3 regions of the Lysinibacillus sp. JNUCC 51 genome follow, and region 3 is predicted to be linked to each of the others. Evidence: riboswitches for the same ligand, from Rfam matches in the RefSeq annotation. Region 3 holds a riboswitch; each other region holds the start of a gene.
What was found. A riboswitch is a leader RNA that binds a small molecule or an ion and turns the genes downstream of it on or off. The one in region 3 is predicted to bind S-adenosylmethionine.

Region 1: it holds a riboswitch for S-adenosylmethionine, as region 3 does, so the genes downstream of both, JNUCC51_RS22380 (Na+/H+ antiporter NhaC family protein) here and JNUCC51_RS09085 (MetQ/NlpA family ABC transporter substrate-binding protein) in region 3, are expected to answer to the same signal.
Region 2: it holds a riboswitch for S-adenosylmethionine, as region 3 does, so the genes downstream of both, JNUCC51_RS16405 (methionine ABC transporter ATP-binding protein) here and JNUCC51_RS09085 (MetQ/NlpA family ABC transporter substrate-binding protein) in region 3, are expected to answer to the same signal.

Annotation. Positions count from the first base shown of each region.
Region 1 covers NZ_CP065545.1:4,636,434-4,642,372, reverse strand. The annotation lists gene JNUCC51_RS22400 (VOC family protein) at 1-325, shown strand, start outside; gene crcB (fluoride efflux transporter CrcB) at 1,299-1,661, shown strand; gene crcB (fluoride efflux transporter CrcB) at 1,658-1,987, shown strand; gene JNUCC51_RS22385 (hypothetical protein) at 2,018-2,365, shown strand; SAM riboswitch class I at 2,615-2,721, shown strand; gene JNUCC51_RS22380 (Na+/H+ antiporter NhaC family protein) at 2,799-4,091, shown strand; gene JNUCC51_RS22375 (antibiotic biosynthesis monooxygenase family protein) at 4,758-5,069, opposite strand; gene JNUCC51_RS22370 (ArsR/SmtB family transcription factor) at 5,161-5,847, shown strand; gene JNUCC51_RS22365 (DMT family transporter) at 5,884-5,939, opposite strand, start outside.
Region 2 covers NZ_CP065545.1:3,410,935-3,416,873, forward strand. The annotation lists gene JNUCC51_RS16380 (acyl-CoA dehydrogenase FadE) at 1-971, shown strand, start outside; gene JNUCC51_RS16385 (arsenate reductase family protein) at 1,749-2,105, shown strand; gene gcvH (glycine cleavage system protein GcvH) at 2,367-2,747, shown strand; gene JNUCC51_RS16395 (toprim domain-containing protein) at 2,933-3,274, shown strand; gene JNUCC51_RS16400 (thioredoxin family protein) at 3,291-3,593, shown strand; SAM riboswitch class I at 3,658-3,762, shown strand; gene JNUCC51_RS16405 (methionine ABC transporter ATP-binding protein) at 3,848-4,876, shown strand; gene JNUCC51_RS16410 (methionine ABC transporter permease) at 4,866-5,534, shown strand; gene JNUCC51_RS16415 (MetQ/NlpA family ABC transporter substrate-binding protein) at 5,622-5,939, shown strand, end outside.
Region 3 covers NZ_CP065545.1:1,853,620-1,859,558, reverse strand. The annotation lists gene JNUCC51_RS09100 (enoyl-CoA hydratase/isomerase family protein) at 1-471, opposite strand, end outside; gene JNUCC51_RS09095 (methionine ABC transporter permease) at 485-1,156, opposite strand; gene JNUCC51_RS09090 (methionine ABC transporter ATP-binding protein) at 1,149-2,174, opposite strand; gene JNUCC51_RS09085 (MetQ/NlpA family ABC transporter substrate-binding protein) at 2,280-3,113, opposite strand; SAM riboswitch class I at 3,201-3,306, opposite strand; gene JNUCC51_RS09080 (PPC domain-containing DNA-binding protein) at 3,427-3,930, shown strand; gene JNUCC51_RS09075 (pyridoxal phosphate-dependent aminotransferase) at 4,000-5,178, opposite strand; gene JNUCC51_RS09070 (PhzF family phenazine biosynthesis protein) at 5,319-5,939, shown strand, end outside.

The DNA of each region.
Region 1 (5,939 bases), 2.3 Mb from region 3:
ATTTGATTTTCCAGATGCTAACGGAACAACTTCAATGACACATTTGAGAGGAACAAAGTACCAAGATTTGATGTTATTACAGGCTAAAGAAGTCAGCACCTCTGACTCAGTCATTATTAATTTATTCTCTAGTGATATTAACAGTATTTATCAAGCAGCACTAGATAATAAAACGAATATTATTCAACAACCGACAGTTCAACCTTGGAATGCAAAAGAATTAACTTTAGAAGATCCAGATGGTTATGTTTTTACAATAACGGAAAGTGTCGATACCAATAAAGACTTTGATACTGTCATTGACAATGTTAAAGATCAATTATAGCTTCCACTATTTCAGCGGATGTTTGGACACCTGCTGATAAGTTCTGGAAGACCCTATCGAACAAAGCCAGTTCGATAGGGTCCAAATCGATTTATCGGAACAATCTTGAGATTTATCGGAACAAATCTCTGATTTGTCGCCTAACTTCAATTTATTGCTCAACTTTTTTAATTTATCAACTAACTTTTTTAATTTATCAACCAACTTTCTAAATTTATCAACCAACTTTCTAAATTTATCAACCAGCTTCTAAATTTATCACCTAACTTAAATTTATCGTCCACTTCACAAAAAAACAAAGAACCGCTAACCGTCGCTAGCCAAAAAAAGGGAGTTATCCAAGCAGCAACCTGTTATCTAACTAGACTTTCCTCTCGCGAATAGCAAATATAGAGATTTTTGCTCACTATAACAACTATCGGTGTACTAGTAATATGCCAATGCCACAATCTCCGTCCTTAGCAAGTTGAATATAAGTTGAAACGTCGTTTACTGTTTTGAATTTTACTGTGTGCTTTCTAAGGCCCCAGCCCTATAACAATAATAATTATTATTTAGTAATTTATGAATTAGTAGTGGCAGTTTTTCCGTTAACGGGCTTTCCGCATAACGGATTAACCGTTATCAGATTTTCAGTCAACGGTGTAATAGTGTTTGATTACTAAAGAGCTTCTCCTCCTTGTTAGATATATACATATTAAGAGATGATATAGGGACATTAACTACGAAGTAATTTGACAGGAAATATAAGAAATATATTTTTCTAAATCGATAGTTTACTAAAATAGTATTTTAGAAGAAAACATTTGAATCAAGGCTGGTAAAACGGAGTAAAATATAATAAAAAAATCATGTCATTTTAAATTTGATCTCTCTTTGATATATTTGAATCCATATAACTATAGAAATATATCTAAAGTGGGTATCTCATGATACACTTTTTAATATAGAAATTTAATAAGGAGTCTTTACTTTGAAATCATTTTTAGCTGTTGGAATTGGCGGATTTTTGGGAGCCATTTGTCGATATAGCCTTGGTCTAGCACTTTCAAATAACGGTGGTTTTCCATTTGCAACACTTTGCATAAACTTAATTGGTTGCTTTTGTTTAGCATGGCTATTTACAACGTTTACAAAGCGTACTCCTATTATTTTAGGAATTGGTACTGGCTTTTTTGGTGCCTTTACAACCTTTTCGACATTCTCATTAGAAACGCTATTACTTTTACAGGATAGTAAATGGCTACAAGCCGTTCTTTATATTTTAGTGAGTGTATTTGGCGGTTTAGCTTGTGCTTGGCTAGGATTTAAGCTTGCAAAGGGGCGCATCGTATGATAATTATTGGTATCGGTGGATTTTTGGGTGCACTAACAAGATTTTATCTTGGAAAATTGATTGTCCATACATACCCATGGGCAACATTTTTTATTAATATAACAGGTTCTTTTGCCCTTGGCTTTCTATTTGCATTACATCCAAGTGATTGGATTTGGCATTTTATAGGGCTTGGATTTTTAGGAGCCTATACGACCTTTTCAACATTTGGTTTTGAATGTTTGCAACTATTAGAGCAAAAAAAATGGAGACAAGCGATTATTTATATATGCACTACAGTTTTATTCGGTTTACTTTTCGCAGCACTTGGCTTTTTCCTTGTGTAGCAGCATTTATGAGAAACTAGAGGTGATTTTTTGACACAGCCTTCCATCGAACAATTAAAAGCGCTCGAAGCTGAAATTGAACAAACACTAAATACTTTAATCAACCTAGAACTAGAAGAAAACTTTCCAGAAATGAATACACGTTTTGCACAATTGCTTGCAAAGGTTCAAGCAGCTCAGTTAATTGATTATAAACTTGATGTCCTCGTTGACCCACAAGCATTCGCAACAGAAACATGTATTCTACTACAAAGTTTGATAGAGGCAAAGTCTAGACCACATAAAAGACAACGACTTCTAACGCATCGTATGATTTTAAAAATATGGCTGCGTAAAAATCAACGCTTTATGAACGAATTTTTACCACAAATGTTTTAGGCGCTCTCCATTTTAAAGGGCGCCTCCTTTTAAGTTGCAACACTTCTTTTAAATCCCCCTTCAATTGTTATATTAAGTTTTCACAACCGTACTAAAAATTACATTTCCTCTGACCCTTGTTACATGTTCAATTTTCCTCAATAAATTTTTCTGAATATAGCTTTAAAACAAAATTCGAATAAAAATATGTTGCAAATATCGGTTTTTTATTATAATATTTATTATTGTGAAAAAAAATAATATATTTGCTTCTTATCAAGAGAGATGGAGGGACTGGCCCAATGAAATCTCGGCAGCGGAACTTATGAATAAGTTACTGTGCCAAATCCAGCAGGCAAAGGCTTGATAGATAAGAGGAGTGTTTTATAAATATAAGGCCTCTTCTTGTTATCACAAGAAGAGGCCTTTTTTCGTAAAAAAGAATAGACATTTTTTGGAGGTAGACATGAAGAAAGAAAATCCATGGGCGCTCATCCCATTTGTTGTTTTTTTGATTTTATTTATTGGTTCAGGTGTTATTACAGGTGATTTTTACGCCTTCCCTGTCATTGTAGCCATTTCCATTTCAGGCGCTGTGGCTCTTGCGATGAATCGAAAAGAATCGTTTGCGCAAAAGGTTGATATTTTTTGCAAAGGCGCAGGAAATTTAAATGTCATGCTGATGGTTATTATTTTTCTTTTGGCTGGGGCCTTTTCAGAAGTAGCGAAAGGTATGGGGGCAGTGGATTCCACTGTTAACTTTGCTTTATCGGTCGTTCCGCCAAACCTGCTTGTCGTAGGCTTGTTCATTATTGCCTGCTTTATCTCCCTATCAATGGGTACATCGGTAGGAACGATTGTTGCACTAGCGCCAATTGGAGTTGGGATTAGCGGGCATATCGACCTTCCTATGGCTTTAGTAATGGCAGCGATTGTTGGTGGTTCGATGTTCGGTGATAATTTATCTTTTATTTCAGATACAACAATTACTGCCGTTCGCTCACAGGGCGCACAAATGAAGGATAAATTTAAGGTTAATTTTTGGATTGTGTTGCCGGCCGCTATTGTAACGAGCATTATTTTAGGGGTTATCACAATGGGTGAAACGGGACAAGTTGAGCATTTAAGTTATAGTTGGATAAAAATTGTTCCCTATGTTTTGGTTATTATTTTAGCGTTAGCTGGAATGAATGTTTTCCTTGTTCTAGCAACTGGGATTGTTCTCGCTGGGGCTGTTGGTTTAGCGGATGGCAGCTATCAATTAATGAGCCTTTTCCAAAAGATTGGCGAAGGAATGGCAGGCATGTATGAAATGGCATTCCTAGCAATATTAATAGCTGGAATGGTTGAGGTTATTAAGTTTAATGGAGGAATTGACTTTCTACTTCACCTTGCGACACGAAGAATTAAATCGAAAAAGGGTGCTGAATTTGGCATTGCTGGCCTAGTGGGCTTAACTAATTTATCTACTGCCAACAATACGATTGCAATTTTAATTGCTGGTCCGCTTGCAAAAAATATTGCTGATCAGTATGAGATTGAGCCGAGAAAGTCCGCAAGTATATTAGATATTTTCTCTTGTACGATCCAAGGCATTCTTCCATACGGAGCCCAATTCCTGGCAGCCGCAAGTGTAGCCGGCATATCGCCAGTGAGCATGCTACAATACTCTTTCTATCCAATCCTTATTGGAATTTGCGGAATCATCGCTATCCTTATCGGATACCCAGCAAAAAAGACAGCCTGATTTCATCACTTAAATAATATTGATATTACATTAAAATAATCCAATCGTTTTGAGAAAAGATTAATCAAAACGATTGGATTTTTTATTTGGGGTAATTCTGTAAGAACGTTATGAACACCTGCGTTACGTTAATTATCTGATTTGAACCGTCCTATACGGAACCGTACTTACAGTGGTATGAGAGGTCAGGGGTTAATCCCTCTCTCTTTCTCCATGAGCTGAATACGGTTCCGTATTGTTTGTTTGATAATTATATTCGGAATTTCCAAGGGGTTGATGTAAAATAATTGGTAATAAAATTTAATACTTTTAGAAAAGGTAGGTCTTGATGAATGAGCACAGTATATAAATCTTTAATAATCGCAGTAATTGTTGGACTCTTAATTTATATAGTTGAAGATTTTCATTTGAACTTTATCTGGATGTTTTTATTGTTATATGCCCTTTTTACTATAACTAATTCAGTAATAGATAAACTATTTAAAACGAGATGACATTCTTGTATAAGCCTTTATTGATCGTAGGTAACTTTTCTCCATATTAGTTCAGTGATGATTTCATGATACTATAATGTTCATAAGATTTTGATATTATTAGTTTTTAATCGCATAAAACGCTTATGTAATTAACGTTTTTCCATGGTAAAAAATCATCATATTGATACTTTCAATTCTTTATAAAAGAATAATCTTTTATAACTTCACAAATTTCCACATTATATTGCATGTACCATTTTTCTTTTCCGAATTGCTGTGCAACTAGATGTTTTGAATTTTCTCTCCACGCATGAATAGCCTCTAGTGATTCCCAATAGGATACAGTAATGCCCTTCCCTTCAGCATTTCTGGAGCTTTCTACACGGATAAAACCGGGCTGTTTTTGTGCTAGTTCATCCATTACTTCTGCCATTTTGGCATAGCCTTCTCCATCCTCGTCTGTTCTTTGTGATGTGAAAATTACGGCATAATATGTTTTCATAGCTATTTACTCCCACCTTTTTATGTATTATTGTAAACGATAAATACTTATACGAAAATCGAAATATGAAATGCAGAAAGGGTTGTGACGAATGGGTATTAATCCAAATATGGCTGAAATCGCTTCGCTTCTTGGAGAAACTTCTAGGGCTACGATGCTTGCTAGTATGATGGATGGTCGTTTTCATACTGCCAGTGAATTAGCTTATATGGCAGCTATTAAGCCTCAGACTGCTAGCTTTCATCTTGCAAAGTTAGTAGATGGTAAACTTGTTAAAGTAGAGAAACAAGGCCGTCATCGATATTTTCAATTAGCAGACGAAGAAATTGCTCATTTACTAGAATCTTTTTTAGCGATTTCTCCTCCACCCGAGGTACGCTCTTTAAAACAATCTAGCCAAATGAAATTATTACAGGGTGCAAGAACTTGCTATGACCATTTAGCTGGTAAACTAGGTGTTCAATTAACAGAATCATTGCTTAACGCAGGTTATTTAAAACTAGAAGAAAAACAGTTTCTTATAACCTCTGAAGGCGCACAATTTCTTACAGATTTCGGTCTTGATTTAGATGATTTAAAAAGAAAGCGACGATCTTTTTCCCCTGCATGTTTGGATTGGAGTGAACGACGTTATCATCTAGCTGGTGCTCTTGGTCAAGGGATACTTGCACATTTATTAAGTTTGGGTTGGGTGACTCGTGTCCCGTCTATTCGTGCCATTAAAGTTACCGAAAAAGGAAGCACTGGCTTTAAAGAAGTTTTTCAGTTAGATATATAATCGGGCACAGGGCGCTGTCTTCTTTCCGCGGATAGTCTATACTCGACTCTCCGCGGATATTTTTTTAGCGTTAGTTGTAAAATTACGGTTCA
Region 2 (5,939 bases), 1.6 Mb from region 3:
GAACAATTGGTGGCTCAAAGCGTGCATTAGAGCTAGCCATTCAATACACAAACCAACGTCAGCAGTTTAAAACGAAGCTGTCAGATTTCAATCTAACAAAAGAAAAATTATCGACAATGGCTTCACAATTATATGCGTCTGAGTCATTAAACTATCGTACAGTAGGTTTATTTGAAGACCGTTTAAGTCAGCTAAGCCCAGATGAGCAAAAGCAAGGGAAAGTTATAGCTAGTGCAATTGCTGAGTATGCAATTGAATGTTCTATTGCTAAAGTATTTGGTTCTGAGACTTTAGATTACATTGCAGATGAAGCGGTTCAATTACACGGTGGTTACGGCTTTATGGCTGAATATGAAGTAGAGCGTATTTATCGCGATTCACGTATTAACCGTATTTTTGAAGGTACTAATGAAATTAACCGCATGATTGTACCAGGTACATTTATGAAAAAGGCGTTAAAAGGTGAATTGCCATTGCTACAAGTTGCTCAAAACTTACAACAGGAGCTACTTATGCTAATGCCTGAGGATGTAGGCACAGAGCCTCTAGCACAAGAAAAATATCTTGTGAAAAATGCGAAGAAAATTGCTGTTTTAGCAGCAGGTTTAGCGGCACAACGCTACGGCGCGAAGCTTGATCAAGAGCAAGAAGTATTGGTGAATATTGCTAATATCGCAAACCAACTATTCGCAATGGAATCAGCTGTATTACGTACAGAAAAAGCAATCGCTCGTGACGGTGCTGAAAAAGCTCATCAAAAATTACTATACACTCAAATCTTCTGCCAAGAAGCGTTTGCAGAAATCGAAAAAGAAGCAAAAGATACGATTCTTGCTTCAGCAGACGGCGACGCTGCACGCATGACATTGTCTGCGCTACGTAAGTTAACTCGCAACAACCCATACAACTTAATCGCGAAGAAACGCGAAGCTTCTGTTAAATTAATTGAAGCAGAAAAATTTGTAGTTTAATATTGCAGACTAACCTAGCTATCCGAATAGAAGAGATAGCTAGGTTTTTTTGTTGGAAATAAAAGTATAGATCTTGCAAAATGAGGGGGTGATTTCCGTTCCAGGCTGGGGCTTTTGTCGCTGACGCTTCGCTTTCGCGCAGAGCAAAGTTTTCTAGGGGGGTACGAAGAGCCGCTTGGGGCAACAGGTGTTTTTTGCGCGAAAGCGAAGTGCTAACGTAGCGACAGGGGGCCATTCTGTGCGAATGCGTAGTGCAACGAAGCGACAGCAACAGCAGGATGTTGGTTTCGAAGGCGTTATCACAGGACGTGATGGTTTTAGCCAACACTTTTAAGTTTTATCTACCAACTTTTAAAATTTATCTACCAACTTTTACGTTTTATCGACCAACTTTTGAAATTTATCGACCAACTTTCACGATTTATCACCCAACTTATGAATTTTATCGACATTCACCTGCAAAAGAGCAAAAAAAGATTCATACACAAACTGTGTGTGAATCCTTTGTCGCGCAGTCTTCTCCATTCAACTAATACGCAAAGTAAGCAACCTCTGACATTTGTTTTATAGTAAAAGGGTTTCGTCTACACGAAGCGAAGCGGAGGAAGCGGCTAAACGCTAGCCCACAGGAAAGCGCCCAGCGTGGAACGAAATCAACCCCACATTTTAATATGATGAGTTTCATTTTGGCTCGTAACAGTTATGATGGTATACTACAGAAAATGAGGGATACACTGAAAATGTAGTTCCTAAAAATGATAGTAGAGGAGCCTATAAATGACGATTCAACTAATTCAATATCCGAAATGTACTACTTGTAAAAAAGCTCAGAAATGGCTAAATGATAATGGGGTATCATACGAAGAGGTACACATTGTCGAACAACCACCTACAAAGGACGAATTATCAAACTTATGGCAAGCTAGTGGACAACCTTTAAAGAAATTTTTTAATACTTCTGGTATGAAATATCGTGAGCTTGGCTTGAAAGATAAGCTCGCTGAAATGACTGAAGAGGAGCAGCTTGAACTGCTTGCATCAGATGGTATGTTGATTAAACGTCCGATTGTAACCGATGGAAAAAAAGTTACTTTAGGGTTTAAAGAATCAGATTTTGAGCAAGCTTGGAAATAACCACTTTTAACTTGTTTAAGCAGTCTCCCACCTCTATAGTTGGTGAGATGAATACGGTTATAAGTCACTTTTCAAACAACCGCTGAAAGAAGTTAAAGCCTCCGGCGGATGTCACGGAATCGGAAAGAGTTCTTTGTGCAAAAACAAAGCCGAATCCAAACACAATTATGCCGAGATATAATTGATTCTTGCTTGTTTTTATGCAAGAAGTATGGCACACTGAAAGTGAATATATTACATATTTATGGAGGGGTTTTTTGCATGAGCACACCTAAAGACTTACGTTACTCTGAAGAGCACGAATGGGTAAAAGTAGAAGATGGTAAAGTACGTATCGGTATTTCTCATTTCGCACAAGCTGAACTTGGAGATATCGTTTTCGTTGAACTTCCACAAGTTGGAGACGAAATCAAAACTGATGATCCATTCGGTAGCGTAGAATCTGTAAAAACAGTTTCTGAATTATATGCACCAATCTCAGGTACAGTAGTTGAAGTAAATGCAGATTTAGAAGATAGCCCAGAATTCGTTAATGAATCACCATATGAAAAAGCATGGATGATCGTTGTAGAGCCTGCTGATGCATCAGAAGTTGAAAAACTTATGACAGCTGAGCAATACGAAGAAATGATTGCTGAATAAGACAAGCCAATAATAGAAAAACGTCGGAAACTACCGACGTTTTTTATTATCTTCATTCATTCTTCCACTATAGTTGGTGAAGTAAATGCAAGTATATTCCCTTATCAGTAGGTGTCTAACTGTATCAACGACAAAGTTTATTGATATAATGAATATAAGGGATATGTCTAAATGGGGGTGGCGTGATGTTCGAGGGAAAATGCTTAATTGTTGAAGGCCGATCGGATAAACTTCAAATTGAACCTATTTTAAATGAAGACGTAAAAATACTTTGTACAAATGGAACAATTGGTGTGCATCAATTAGAAGAGCTACTCGATCCGTATGAGGGTTGCGAGCTTTATACATTTTTTGATGCAGATACATCGGGAAATAAGCTACGGGCATTAATGGACAGACATTATCCAGAGGCTGAGCATTTACGTACGATGCCAACATATAAGGAAGTTGAGACAACTCCGAGGAAAGTATTAGCGGCGATATTGCTTCGTGCGCATTTCTCAATCCATAATGAATATATTTTGTAAGGTTGCGTGAAAAAAGATGGAAGAATGGTCAAAAGAGCAGTGGAACGCGGTTATCCAGTCAGGTGAAAAGGCTGCTTTTTATTTATATACACCAATGTGTGGAACGTGTGCAGTTGCATCGAAAATGATGATGGTTGTTGAACAATTGCTGCCACAGCTTCAGGTCGGAAAAGCGAATATTAATTTTATAGAGCAAATAGCTTATGATAATAAAATCGAAAGTGTACCATGTTTACTCGTATGTGAAGGCGGAGAAGTAACAGAAAAGGTTTATGCCTTTCAATCCGTACCATATTTATACGAATTATTAAAAAACTAATTGACTGAATATTAATCGCGTGGTAAAGTAACAAATATATTAAAAAAACAATAAATATATCGAACTCTTATAAAGAGCGGCGGAGGGAAGTGCCCTATGAAGCCCGGCAACCATCACAATCGTGAAAAGGTGCCAAATCACCCAAAGATTTATCTTTGAAAGATGAGAGAACGGTCTAACGTATAAGCTACGTGACCCCTTCTACTTATCTATTAAGTGAAGGGGTTTTTTATATGAGAAAAGGAGAATTCGCTATGATCAATCTTCAAAATATTACGAAGAAATACAAAACCGCGAATGGCGAATTAATAGCAGTCAAAGACGTCAACCTTTCCATTAATAAAGGAGAAATTTTTGGCATTATTGGCTATAGTGGCGCTGGTAAAAGTACAATGATTCGCTTGTTAAACGGTTTAGAAAAACCTACTTCTGGTACGGTGACTGTTAACAATCAGGAATTTTCATCCATAAAGGGGCAGAAGCTCAGAGATGCTAGACAAAAGGTCAGTATGATTTTCCAACATTTCAATTTACTTTGGTCTAGAACTGTTGCGGAAAACATCGCTTTCCCACTAGAAATCGCAGGTGTTCCAAAGGCAAAACGTGAAGCACGTGTGAAAGAATTGATTACACTAGTTGGTTTGGAAGGGCGCGATAAAGCATATCCATCACAACTATCAGGGGGACAAAAGCAACGGGTAGGTATCGCTCGTGCACTTGCTAATAATCCAGAGGTATTGTTATGTGATGAGGCCACATCCGCACTCGATCCAGAGACAACGGATGCTATCCTTGATCTACTTGTCGATATTAACGAACGATTAGGTCTAACGATTGTGTTAATCACACATGAAATGCATGTTATTCGTAAAATTTGTCATCGTGTAGCGGTTATGGAAGCTGGAGAAATTGTAGAACGTGGTGAAGTATTACAAGTATTCCAAGCTCCACAAGCAGCCATTACGAAAAAATTCGTTTCTCAAATTACAGATACGAAGGAAACTCAGGAAACTGTGGCACAAATTAAAGCAAATTATCCTGAGGGACAACTTGTTAAGCTAATCTTTGTAGGAGAAAAAACAGAGCAGCCTGTCATTTCACATCTTGTGAAACAGTTTGATGTAGAAGTAAGTATTGTACATGGAAATATTTCGCAAACGAAAAATGGAGCGTACGGTACACTTATTGTGCAAATTGATGGCTCAGAGGCCAATGTTGCTGCTGCACTTAGCTACTTAAATACAGTCGAAGTACAAACGGAGGTGATTGCAAATGCTAACTAGTCTTTTTCCGAATGTCGACTGGGAAAAAATGTGGGACGCTACGTATGAAACATTGTACATGACAACAATTTCTACGGTCATCACATTTATACTTGGATTAGTGATTGGAATCTTATTATTTTTATCAAGTCCCAACCAACTATGGGCCAATAAAATTGTGAACTTTTTAACAGGATCAATCGTTAACATTTTCCGTTCGATTCCATTTATCGTTTTGATTATCTTATTAATTCCATTTACGAAATTTTTACTCGGCACGATTCGTGGCGCAGACGCGGCTTTACCAGCATTAATTATTGGAGCTGCACCATTCTATGCGCGAATGGTATTAATTGCTTTACGTGAAATTGATAAAGGTGTTATTGAAGCAGCTCGTTCAATGGGTGCCAAAACGTCAACAATTATTTGGAAAGTATTAATTCCGGAATCTTTACCAGCGCTTATTTCTGGTCTTACTGTAACGGCTGTAGCACTTGTTGGCTATACTGCAATGGCAGGTATTATCGGTGCAGGGGGTCTAGGAAACTTAGCATTCTTAGATGGTTTCCAACGTAATCGCACAGATGTAACATTAATGGCGACTATATTAATCTTAATAGTAGTATTTATTATTCAATGGATTGGCGACTTAATTACAGCCAAAACAGATAAACGCTAAAAATTGTAGTGAAGGAGCTTGCTCACAAAAAAGAGGTTATCTCGGTTTTATACCGCTAACATATAAGAAAAAAGGGAGAGTAATAAAATGAAGAAGTTATTAACAGGATTATTGTTATCTGTATTAGTACTAGCTCTAGCTGCTTGTGGTGCTGGTAAAAAAGAAGAGAAAAGCTCATCATCTGATGCTGGTGAAAGCAAAGAAAATGTAACATTAACAGTAGGTGCTTCTAATACACCACATGCTGTTATTTTGGAAAAAGCAAAACCAATTTTAGCTAAAGAAGGTATCGATCTTAAAATTGAAACATATCAAGACTATGTATTACCAAACCAACATTTAGATTCTGGTGAACTTGATGCGAACTACTTCCAACACCTACCTTTCTTAGAGCTTAGCATGAAA
Region 3 (5,939 bases):
CGCAGCACCTACGATGTTCATTAGACGCTTTGTACTTTCAAGATTGTAGATGATACCGATGTTCGCAGCAGTGATGCCAAGCTTACTCTTAGGTGTTGCTAGTCGGAAATCACATGCGTTGGCTAGCTCTAAGCCACCACCAATAGCTAATCCTTGAATCATGGCTATTGTAGGGTGTGGAAATTTATAAAGAGCATCAATGGCTTTTAATGCTAAATCATTATAGGCTTTTGCGTGATTGGCTGCATAACGAACGTCTAAAAACTCGCTAATATCTGCACCTGAAGAAAAGGCAACTTCATTTACGCCACGAACAATTAAGATTTTGATAGAAGAGTCTGTACGTAAAGCTTCAAGATTATCTAAAATGGTTTGAAACATAGCTCTTGATAAAGAGTTGCGTTTTTCAGGTCGATTTAACACTAGGGTAGCGATATAGCCATTTTTCTCTACGTAAATTTCATTTGTCATCGTAATCCTCCTACTAATCTTTCTTTAGTTTCGCTGCAAAGCGATTACCTATTGATTGAATACTCTGAACAAGGATGATTAAGATAAACACAGTCGCATACATCACATCGACCTCATAGCGTAAATGACCGTAACGGTATGCAAGATCACCTAAACCACCAGCACCAACCATTCCTGCCATTGCTGTTGCTCCTATAAGACCGATTGTAGCAATCGTTAAACCTAAAATAATGGATGGACGAGCCTCACGTAGTAAGACATTCCAAATAATATGACGGCGTTTAATACCCATTGCTGTATAAGCTTCCACAACACCTGGATCAACTTCTAAAAGTGCGGTTTCCATAAGGCGCGCAATATAAGGCGCTGTATAAACAACAAGCGGTACAATAACACCTTTTACACCGATAGTTGTGCCAACGATTAGCTTCGTGAACGGTAAAATGAAAAATAGTAAAATAATGAACGGTACTGAGCGAATAATATTAATAAATAAATTGAAAAATTGATAGAGAAATTTATTTTCAAAGGATTGTCCCGGGCGAGTTAAAACGATTAAAAGCCCTAAAGGGATCCCAATTAAAATAGAAAAGAATAATGAAATCCCGACCATTTGGAAGGTTTCGATAATGGATTTCCCAATAACATCTGACCAATCTGCAAAGAAGCTTTGAATGCTATTCATTTAATTCGCCTCCTAATTCCTCGACACTTACTCCGTTTTCTTTAAAATACTTAAGTGCTTTTTCTACGATATGGGTTTTACCGTGTAGATGCACGACAATATTACCGACAATGCCGTTTTTTAATTCAATGATATTGGCTGTTAAAATATTTGGTTGTACATCATAAACTTTGCTCACTTCTGCAAGTAATGGTTTCCCTGTACTTTCACCAAGGAATGTTAAACGAATAACACTTCCCGAAACATTTAATTGCTCGATAAGGGAAGGAGATAAATTACGTTGAGAAATGGTATTTAAAAATTTTCGTGTCGTTGGATGCTGAGGCTTGGAAAATAGCTCAATCGCAGAGCCGTATTCCACAACTGCCCCAGATTCAAGAACGGAAACATCATCGCAAATTTTTTGAATAACATTCATTTCGTGTGTAATGAGTAAAATAGTGATGCCTAGCTCACGATTAATTTTCAAGAGAAGCTCAAGAATGGCGTCAGTTGTTTCAGGATCGAGTGCACTCGTTGCTTCATCACTGAGTAAAATCTCAGGCTCTTGGGCGAGGGCACGTGCAATAGCGACACGTTGCTTTTGACCACCCGAAAGCTGGCTAGGATAGCTATCTAATTTCTCTGTTAGGCCAACAATTTCTGCATATTTTGCAACACGTTCTTTTACTTCAGAGTCGTTATAACCTAGAAGCTTTAATGGTATCGAGATATTGCTGTAAACGGTCGCTGTTTTTAAAAGGTTAAAATGTTGGAAGATCATCCCGATTTTTTGACGTGTTTTGCGAAGGTCGTTTAGAGAAAGGGAAGTAATATCTACATTATCAATCAATACTTTTCCTGTAGTTGGACGCTCTAATAAATTGACACAGCGAATGAGGGTACTTTTTCCAGCACCACTGTAGCCAATAACCCCATGAATTTCACCTTTTTTGACATGCAAATTAATACCATCTACTGCTTTGACGATACCTTTTTTAGTTTTAAATTCTTTTGATATGTTTTCTAATTGAATCATACTGTGATATCTCCTTTCTAAGCCCATCTATAAAGCAAGAATCTGCTAGCCTTCCCATAGGAGTCTCGCAGATTCTTGATTTTATGAAAGGGTCTTACTCGTCACTTACCAGCTTGGAATTACAGAACCTTTGAATTCTTCTTCAATAAATTTGCGTACTTCATCAGATTGATAAGCTTCAACGAATTTCTTAATCGTTGGGTCGTCCTTGTTTTCAGCACGTACCACAATGTAATTTACATATGGAGAGTCAGTAGATTCTAAAAGAATGGAATCTTTTTTAGGATCAATACCAGCTTCAAGAGCGAAGTTAGTATTAATGGCTGCTACATCTACTTCACTTAGCTGCTTTGGAATTTGTGCAGCCTCTAATTCAATGAATTTTAAGTTCTTTTTATTTTCTTCCACATCACGAATAGAAGCAGTTAAGTCTGCACCATCTTTTAATTTTATATAGCCTGCATCTTGAAGGACAAATAGTGCACGAGCTCCGTTTGTTGGATCATTTGGTAATCCGAATGTTGCACCATCAGGAACGTCATCGAATGATTTATATTTTTCAGAGTATATACCCATAGGATTTAAAATTGTTTTTCCTACTGGCACTAAATCTGTATTGTGATCTTTGTTAAATGTATCGAGGAATGGCTTGTGTTGATAGCTATTTGCATCAAGATCACCCTCAGCTAATGATGTATTTGGTAAAACATAATCAGAGAAAGGTTTTAGTTCTACCTCTAAGCCTTTTTCTTTGGCAACCTTTGCAGCAACCTCTGCAATTTGTTCGTGTGGACCAGAAGTTACACCAACTACAATTTTATGTTCATTAATAGCCTTACTTTGACTTTCTTTACTATCTTCTTTAGTACCACAGCCTACTAATGCTGCTACTAATGTGAGACTCGCTAAACCTAGTAAAATTTTGTTTTTCTTTTTCATGAAACCTACCTCCAAAGTTGTTTTATCGGTTTTAAAATAAAAAAAACTCTCTTAAAAAATTAAGAGAGGCTCATGAAAAATTGTCCTCTCTTATCTTTCAAACGATTATCGTTTGCAGGATTTAGCACCTTCCTTAAAAAAAGGAGGTTGCCGAGCTTCATAGGGCCAGTCCCTCAGCTACTCTTGATAAGAGATTTATAATATTTTTTTGTAAATCCGATAGAACTAATATAAATTATAGGATATAGTAAGTCAATCGAATTTTTAAAATTTTTTATTTTATTATAATATTTTGTGTGAAAGAGGGATGGGAATGTCTGTTAGAGTGAATTATGGGATTGGCTCATTTGGAAAGGTAATTAGTGCACGTATTCTAATGGGAACAGATATCATTGAGGGGATCGAGGCTATCTGTGAAGAAAATGGTATAGAGTCAGCAACAATTGTTAGCTGTATCGGTAGCTTTCAAAAAAGTAGCTTTGTCTACTTAGTACCTGATGAATCCTCTAAAATTAAAGTGCGTTTTAGTGACGTAATTGAAAAAGATGGCCCACTTGAATTTATCCAAGGATCAGGTGTTGTTTGTATACGTGATGGAGGATATGAAACGCATCTTCATGGTTCTATGAGTGATCAGAGGGGTGGAGTGTCCGGCGGGCATTTGTTGAAAGGTGGAAATATTGTTATTACAGCTGATGTCGTTTTAGCAGAAATACAAGGGATTCAGCATATTCGTCAGTTTGATGAAGAAACAAGACATGTCCAATTTTATCCACTAGAAGAAGGGCTGAAGCAACCAAGGAAGATAGTAAAATGAAAAAACTGTCTCCAAAGCAAATATGCGCAAAGGGGACAGTTTTGATAGGGACTTACTTAGGTAGAGGGACTAAAATGCACATGAGCTAAATAAGTTTAACTTTTCGATTCTGCTGATTGCTTCACGTAAGCGGTCTTCGCTAACAAGTAAACCAACCCGCACATAGCCTTCACCATATTGGCCAAAGCCATTTCCTGCAGCTACTGCGATATCAGCTTTGTCTAGCAATAAATCGGCAAATTGTTCACTCGTAAAGCCTAATGGGACAGGTAACCATGCAAAGAAAGAGCCTCTCGGTGCTGTTACTTGCCAACCAATTCGATGAGCTTCTTCGATAAGGACGTTTCGTCGACTCTCATAAGTCGCTCTTAGCTTGTCAGCGCAATTTTGAGAAGCAGTAAGTGCAACTGCCGCAGCTTGTTGCACTGCAGGGAACTGACTACAAAATAGATGATCTTGAATAAGGTTAATGGCTGCAATAATATCAGGGTTACCAACTGCAAAACCAATGCGCCAGCCCGCCATATTATACGTTTTGGATAATGTATACATTTCAATACCGACATCTTTTGCACTGTCAGCTTGCAGGAAGCTAATAGGTTTATTGCCGTCAAAACCAATTGCCCCGTAGGCAAAATCGTGTGCTACGATAATGTTATGCTTTTTTGCAAAGCGTACTGTTTCCTCGAAAAATTCAAGTGTTGCAGTACCACCAGTTGGGTTATTCGGGTAATTCAAGTAAAGTAGCTTCGCCTTCTCTTTTACTTCATCGGATAAAGCATTATAATCAGGCAGGAAATTATTTTCTGCAAAAAGTGGCATGACTTCAAAATTAACATCGCCTAATACGACACCAGATAAGTAATCTGGATATCCAGGATCGGGTAAAAGCATTGTATCGCCAGGGTTTAAAACGGCTAAAGGTAACTCAACGAGACCGATTTTCGTACCACCGAGAATTGCTACTTCTGTTTCAGGATCAATGTCAACATTGTATTCACGTTTGTAGAAGTTTGCTGCTGCTTGGCGTAATTCTGCTATGCCACGAAATGGAGAGTATTTATGATTTTGAGGATCTTCTGCTGCCTCCTGTAATGCTTTAATAATGTGGGGAGGAGTGGGTTGGTCAGGATTACCTTGACCGAGATTAATAACATCACGCCCTTCAGCTAGAGCGGCGTTTACTTTTTGCACAAGTGCTGCAAAAAATTGAGTTGGGAGTTGCTGTAGTTTTTTTGAGAATTCCATGCATGTCCACCTTTTTCAGAATATAATAATTATTAAAGATATGATGCACATAATATTACTTTTTTTAGTAATTGTCTAGAGCATTTTCGAAAACTATAGGTAACTATAAGCGACCAAATACGTATATGGGGGTGGGAAAAATGAACAAAGTCTCATATTTTATCGTCAATGCTTTTACTACAGAGCTTTACAAGGGAAATCCCGCAGCAGTATGTTTACTTGATTCAGCAATACCTGAGTCGACGATGCAAAAAATTGCTCAGGAGATTCCCGTACCAACAACAGCTTTTGTCCAAAAGAAGGATAATGATTTTTTTCTTAGATGGTTTACGCCAGCAAAGGAAATACCAATTTGTGGACATGGAACAATCGCTAGCGCTTTTTTACTCTGGAAACAAGGGATTGTACCCGTCAACTCTTCAATTACATTCCAAACTTTAAGTGGTCCTTTGCAAGCAATTTGGTTGAATGAACTAGTTGAAATAACAATTCAAAAGTATCGATTAGAAGAGATTGAATGTCCTGTGGAGCTTGAAGAATGGCTTGGTTTGAAACCGACATATGTAGGAAAAACAGAATTGGATTATATCGTGGAGTTAAGTCACGAAGAGTATATTGCAAATTTCAAAGCAGATTTTCAAGCGATGAATCAGTTCCCTGTACGTGGTGTTTGTATTACAAGTCGTTCTAAGGACGAGGGAATTGATATTGTTTCAAGATTCTTTTCTCCAGCACAAGGTATTGATGAAGACCATGTAAAT